DNA from 2 places in the Shewanella sp. cp20 genome. Region 2 is predicted to be linked to the other one. Evidence: riboswitches for the same ligand, from Rfam matches in the RefSeq annotation. Region 2 holds a riboswitch; the other holds the start of a gene.

Region 1 (3,413 bases), on a different contig from region 2:
CTTTGGCGAGAGGGCTGGCGCTGGCCTTGCTCCTCCAACCCCTTAGCGTGAGCGCCACCCAGGTGGCACAGATGTCGTCACAGGTTCAGGTACAAGCCAGCCAGCTGACCATTTTCAAGCAAAATCTTGGACTGTATTTCCCCGCTAACTGGCGGCTAGCCTATAGCGAGCAGCACGGCGATATGTTTTCGGCCGAGTTTGTCCCCGCCAAGGAGATGCTGGCCCACTGGTCGTCGCTCTATTGTGTGCAGGGATTTAAAGGCATGGCTGCCAGTATCGACCCAGAGGCCTTTCTCGACGGTTTCGCCGAGCAGTACCGTAATACCTGCGAAGGGGAGATGCATTATCAGAAACTGGGCGCCAGCGAGCTAGGTGGCAAGGCAAGCTATAGCGCCATGCTAACCTGCGACAAGATGCCCCATACTCATAGGGGTGAGCGGGGCATAGATAAGCCGGTAGGCGAGATAGGCCACTACACGGTTATCGCCGGTGAGGAAGATCTGTTTCTGCTGCATCAATCGGCGCGGGGAGAGGCCTTGCTATCAACCTCTTCGCTCAAGATAGCACCGCCCATCGAGCGCATCGCCGACATGGCGAGCCTGCGTTAGTCTCGCTCGTTAGATGCAGGTTGATCTACTTGCCTCACGGCACAAGGGGGCGATTTTTTTAGATGCAAGTGGATGGTCTGTGAGCGAAGCGAGATTGTCATTAAATTTCAATTATATTTTTGAAACTATTGATATATTATGAAGCCTATCCAATAGGGGGCTCAGGAATGGCCCCCTCTTTATTGGAGTTTTTCGGTTAATTTACGTAAACAAAGGGAACTATAATGGAATATTTTATTGGTGCGTTGAAGAAGTTTGCTGATTTCACCGGCCGTGCGCGTCGCAAAGAATTTTGGATGTATACCCTGTTCTACATCATCTTCTACGCCGTCACGGCCGCTATCGATGTCGCAACCGGTCTGTATATGTTGAGCACCATCTTTGCGCTGGTGATGTTTATCCCAACTATCTCCATGTCAGCCAGACGCCTGCATGACACTGGCCGTTCGGGCTGGTGGCAGTTGATCGGCCTGATCCCGCTGATCGGCGCCATCGTGTTGCTTATCTTCTATGTGCAGGACAGTGTAGAAGGCAACGAATATGGCGACAACCCTAAGGCATTAGCCGAGGCCTGATATCGTTAGTGATATGATGACGCAATAATGTGATGAAGGAGGCTTAGGCCTCCTTCATTGTTTTTAGGGCGTGAAGCTGTCTTTAGTGCGTGAACCTGCTCCCTTGGCGAAGATTCTGATGAGGCCGAGCCTGGGAGTATTAGACATTTATACGTGTAGACGTCTATAATGCCCGCGTTCTGTCACCGGGCCTGGAGAGTCGTCTCCTCAACGCCGCACAATAAGCCGCGGGGCCGAAGGCAGAGCATAACCAAATTTAGTCAACCTTATGTGGTGCCTGTGGCGCGAGACGACACGGGATAATCGGGAAGCCAGTGAGAGTCTGGCACTGCCCCCGCAACGGTGATAGGTGAGAGCTGGGTGCGCCATGCCTTTAACATCATGGCGTTAAAAAAATCTATGCTCGTCGTTTAAACGCATCGTTTGAACTTAGCCTCAGTCCGGAGACCGGCCCTTAAGGTGATTTTGAGATTTCGGCGGGCAGATCTCAAAATGCGACCCAGGCGGTTTGATGGACTGCGCCCAGTCGTGACGACTTGCCCTGTTTCCCTTTTAGGAGTTAAAGGAAAATGGGTACACAACCTAGTAAAATCGCGCTACTGCTTGGCGCCTGTCTGGCCGGGAGCTTCCCAGCCTTAGCGACGACTTCGGGCACCCCAGGGCCTGTGGATGAGACCATCACGGTTATCGGTCGCAGCGAAAACACCCCTATCAACATCGCGGCCAACGTCAATGTGATCGACGCTGCCGCCATCGAGCTTAGTGGCGCCACCAACCTCACCGAGTTGCTGCGGGGACAGAGCGGTATTCAGGTCTCTGACTCTAACTCGGGCGCTGTGTTTGCCATGCGCGGTTTCGGCGCAGGTCAGGCCGCCAACAACACCTTGATCCTTGTCGACGGTCGCCGTCTTAACAATATCGATATTGCCGCGCCGAGCATCAGCGCCATCGGACTCAATCAGGTGGAGCGAGTCGAGATATTGTCTGGCAGCGCCGGTGTGCTCTATGGCGATCAGGCGGTCGGCGGGGTGATCAACATCATCACTAAGGCGCCTAAAGATAACGGCGGCAGCCTGCAGCTTTCAGGCGGTAGCTTCGACACCTTCGAAGCCAAGGCCGACGGTTCGGTAGCGATCAACGACAACTGGCGTCTCTATGGTGCGGCCAATCATCTCAAGAGCGATAACTATCGCGAGCACAACGCCAGCGAGACCAGCTCAGTGCTGGGACGCCTGCAGTATGACGACGTGCAGCAGCAGTTCTTTGCTGAGGTGAGTCATTATGATAACCATCGCGAACTCGCTGCCGCACTCAATGAGGAGCAGATCGAGGAGGATCCGACACAAGCGGGTGATCTCTTTAATGACGCCTACCTGCATGAGATGACTACCGCGGCCCGCACCGGCTATCAGCGTCAGCTGAATGAGGCCTGGTCGCTGGGCGCCGATCTTAACTACAGCGATAGCTTGATCACAGGCCTGAGTACCTGGAATACGACCCGCCGCGATACCCGCTCACTGCTGGAGTTTAAACCTAAGGCAGTTGCCAACATCAAGACGGATAATGGCCCGCTTAAGCTGGTGACCGGCCTGGATTTGAGCCACGGTGAGTCGGTATTTAGCAACGGTCGCAGCAATGTGCAGAAGCTGGCCAGCGCCTATCTGCAGGCAACCGTGCCCCTCACCGAGAGCTTCAGCTATGTGGTGGGTGGTCGTTATGCTGAGGTGACCGATGAGCTGGTGGACGCCAGTGCCTATCCAAATGGGATCGATCTGGATCAGGATGCCCATGCCTTCGAGCTCGGCCTCAACTATCGCCCTAACCAGCATCATCGCTTCTATCTGCGCGCCGACGACAACTTCCGCTTCGCCAAGGTGGATGAGCAGGCCTACACCCCGGCAAGTATTCAGGGGCTCAAGCCGCAGACCGGCCGCAGCTACGAGGCGGGCTGGGATCTGTTGCTCGAGCAAAACACCCTGCGCGTGAGCGCCTATCGTCTGGATCTCGAAGATGAGATCGTCTTCGACCCGAGCGCCGAGACCCCCGTTGGTGGTAGTTTCCCCGGCGCCAACGTGAACGCCGATGCTTCGCGTCGCTATGGTGTGAGCGCCGATTGGGATTGGCAGGTGAGTCAGGATGTTCAGCTCGGCCTCGAGTACAACTATATCGATGCCGAGTTCACCGAAGGGGTTAACGAGGGCAAGGCGCTCTCCTGGGTAGCCAAGAACAG
Region 2 (3,413 bases):
TGCCGCTTCAGCAGCAGTAGTACGACGCTGGCACCAAGCACCACCAGCCAGGGCAACCAGAGCATAGACCAACTGGCCTTGGCGAAACTGCCCAGGCTCCAAAACAGCACAGAGGCGGCCGATTGCGGCCCGGAGAAATAGAGCATCAAACTGGCAAGCGCCCCAAACAGGAAGGAGATCGCCACCCCAGAGAGCAGCATGCGCTCTATCTGAGTGTTCAGATCCCGCCCACACAGGGCCAGCACCATCATCACCGCCAGGCTGGCACCGATGAAGGCCCCCAGCGGCAGGCCGACGCTGGCCAGGGCACCGGTTGCGCCGCCCAGCAGGGTGATCACCACCACGGCTCCCAGCGAGGCGCCCGAGGAGATACCAAACAGATAGGGGTCGGCTAAGGGGTTGCGGGTCACCGTCTGTAACACGGCGCCCGCTAAGGCCAGGCCGAACCCGGCGATAAAGGCCAGCAAGATGCGTGGCAGACGCAGCTCTATGATGATCCTCGCGGTCACGCCGCCGGGGTCGGCGCCGCTCAGCTTGGCCAGCAGCAGCTCCAGCACCTCGGCAACGCCTATCTGCGCCGCGCCGAAACTCACCGCCAGCACCGGGGTCGCCAGGGTCAAGAGCCCCAGACAGACGAAGGCCAGTTGCTGCAAGGCGCCATATCGCCCGCCCTGACTCAGACTAGCGCTCAGCATGAGTCGCCTCCTTTATCTCGCTAGGCTCGTCATCTCGGTGAGCACCCGGCAGACTGTTGTGATAGCCATAGAAATAGTGGATCTGCGGGTTACCATGCTGAGGATGGGGCGCTACCTGACAGCAGACGCCGAACACCTTGGCGATCTGCGCCTCGCTCAGCACCTGCTTTGGGCTTCCCTGCGCCACGGCCCGGCCCTGATCCAGCAGCAACAGGTGATCGCACAGGGCGCTGGCGAGGTTCAGGTCGTGAATCGAGATCACCACAGTGATCCGCAAGGTCTTGAGCAGCTCGAGGATCTGGATCTGATAACGAATATCCAGGTGGTTGGTGGGTTCGTCGAGGATCAGCAACTTGGGCTGCTGCACTATGGCGCGGGCGATAAGCGCCCGCTGCTTCTCGCCGCCGGAGAGGGAGGCATAGGTCTGCCCGGCGCGCTCCTTAAGCCCTACGGTTTCCAGCGCCTGACTCACTGCTAGACGGTCAGCCTTGGTCGTCAGAGAGAACGCCTGCTTGTGAGGCGTGAGTCCGAGGGCCACCAGCTGGGCCGTTGTCATATCGAAATGTTGCGGCGTATCCTGCAGCACCACGGCCACCTCACGGGCAAAGGCCCTGGCACTCAGGCTGGCAATGGGCTGACCAAACAGAGTGATCTCCCCCTGGCTCGGGGTGAGAAAACGATAGAGGCAACGCAGCAGGCTGGACTTACCGGCGCCGTTGGGGCCTATGATCCCCAGCATCTTGCCCTCGGGCAGCGCCAGGTTCACCTGGGACAGTATGGCGCGCTCGCCGCAGCACCAGCCGAGGTCGCGCACCGACAGCGCCACCTTCGCGTCTAAGCCATTATATAAGCCGTCGCCTATGCCATCGCCAAGGTCATGCGCGGGGAGTGGATCTTGATCTGTGCGGGCGTTCAACTACACGCCCTCCGAACGACTCACGCCGAGGCGCCATCGCCCTTGGGCCTGTTGCGGCCCCGAGGAATTCTTCATCTTTTGCTTCCCTCAAGTCACCCGCTTGAGATAGTGGTTAGAGAGTAGGCAGGTATCCTGACTCGTGGCGGCCAAAGGATAATACCAGTTGGCGGGCACACTCACAGTTGCGGGCACAGTTTGGGCTAGCGGCGCTCGGCCTTCCCCAATTCCCTATTAAGTCCGAGTTCTCGCCTTAGCGATCTCGACACCATACTCCCGGCGCAGGCGGTCCCTGTGCCCGGTTATTATGCTAAATTTTGCCGCCGACACAAGGCCGGACTCACTCGGCATCATGCCAGTGCAGACGCCAGAAACTTTCTCCCGTCTTATCGCGGTAATGGCTTACCTTGACCACGCTGGCGTAATCCAGACTCAAGCGGGTATAGAAACCCACCGCGCGCTCGACTCCGAGCGCCTTGGCCATCAGGTGACGAATCACTCCACCGTGGGTGATGAGCAAGAGCGTCTCGCCGCTGTGCTGGTGCACAAGTTGCTCGACCACCTCGTCGACACGCTGTTCGAACGCCGCCATGGGCTCGCCCTCGGGCAATGGATTGGCCCAAGGGTCTTGCCAGTAGGCGGTGAGCTCGGCGCCATGGTCTGCATGCAGCTCAGGAATCGGCTGACCGTCCCAGCGGCCGAAGTAAACCTCCTTCAATCCGGCGTCCAGCGCCACCTTGACCTGATTCTTGCTGGTCAGATGCTCGGCAAATACCCGGCAGCGAGACAGCGGCGAGCTGATCACCCTGTCTACCGCCTCGGGCAGCTTGGCATAGGCCAGCTGCATCTGGGCGAAACCTATCTCGGTAAGCGGTTGATCGCTGTGTCCGCGAAGCAGGTTGCCGCCTTCGCATTCACCGTGGCGCATCAAATAGAGTGTCGTTTGCGTCATAACCCCAGCATTAAACCTTTTCAAGTTGAGTCGTTATCAGCATACGCCCAGGGAGACTCGCTTGGCAATGAAAGATGAATAAGGTATTGAAAAACTTTCAAAATAATCAAGCTTTCGGATAAGACCACAGCGCCTTAACCCTTACACCCAGCGCCCCGTCTCCCTCGAAGTAAAACCAGATTTAAGCTTAGGGAAGTTGCGAATAAGTCGTCATAGTACTCTGGCTTACACAGCAATTGGCGTTCAAGGCGTCTGACGCAGGGCATGCCGGGGCCTGTCCAAGTCAGATAACGCAGAGAGCCGGTTGCTGTGAAAGCCCCGAAGGGCGTGGCTTACAAGCCTATCTGCTATGTTGTGCTTCTTACAAAGGACTTGAGCCATTTGCTGCGAACCACGCCTTGCATCTAGGTCTGTAAGCCGGCGCAGAGCACATGGGACCTGTTCGCACCTTCCCCTATACTCTTTTGACTTGCCCTGAGTATTATAAGTCGATTAGTATAGACGTCTATACGTTTATACATCCAAAAGTAAAATAAAACGTCGACCCTCAGGCAGAGCCCTTAAGAAGAGTCAGATTAGGCACAGGTCAGTTGAAGTAGGTAAAAGTTATGGCGACCCAATCCCCCGTTCGAAACGTAAGGCAGATTAACGATGCGATCCGCGCGCGGCTCAATAAGGAAATTTTGATCCTCGACGGCGCCATGGGCACCATGATCCAGAACCACAAACTCGAAGAGGCCGACTTTCGCGGCGAGCGCTTCAAGCAGTGGCCCTGCGATCTCAAGGGCAACAACGACCTGCTGGTACTGACCCAACCCGAGCTGATCAAGCAGATCCACAAGGATTACCTGCT

What was found. A riboswitch is a leader RNA that binds a small molecule or an ion and turns the genes downstream of it on or off. The one in region 2 is predicted to bind cobalamin.
Region 1: it holds a riboswitch for cobalamin, as region 2 does, so the genes downstream of both, DB48_RS02095 (TonB-dependent receptor) here and DB48_RS01145 (ABC transporter ATP-binding protein) in region 2, are expected to answer to the same signal.

The regions. Positions count from the first base shown of each region.
Region 1 is NZ_JPII01000008.1:11,176-14,588, forward strand. Features, by position in the region: gene DB48_RS02085 (hypothetical protein) at 1-608, shown strand, start outside; gene DB48_RS02090 (DUF805 domain-containing protein) at 833-1,183, shown strand; cobalamin riboswitch at 1,437-1,653, shown strand; gene DB48_RS02095 (TonB-dependent receptor) at 1,753-3,413, shown strand, end outside.
Region 2 is NZ_JPII01000007.1:184,863-188,275, reverse strand. Features, by position in the region: gene DB48_RS01150 (FecCD family ABC transporter permease) at 1-695, opposite strand, end outside; gene DB48_RS01145 (ABC transporter ATP-binding protein) at 682-1,557, opposite strand; cobalamin riboswitch at 1,717-1,897, opposite strand; gene DB48_RS01140 (histidine phosphatase family protein) at 1,949-2,560, opposite strand; gene metH (methionine synthase) at 3,169-3,413, shown strand, end outside.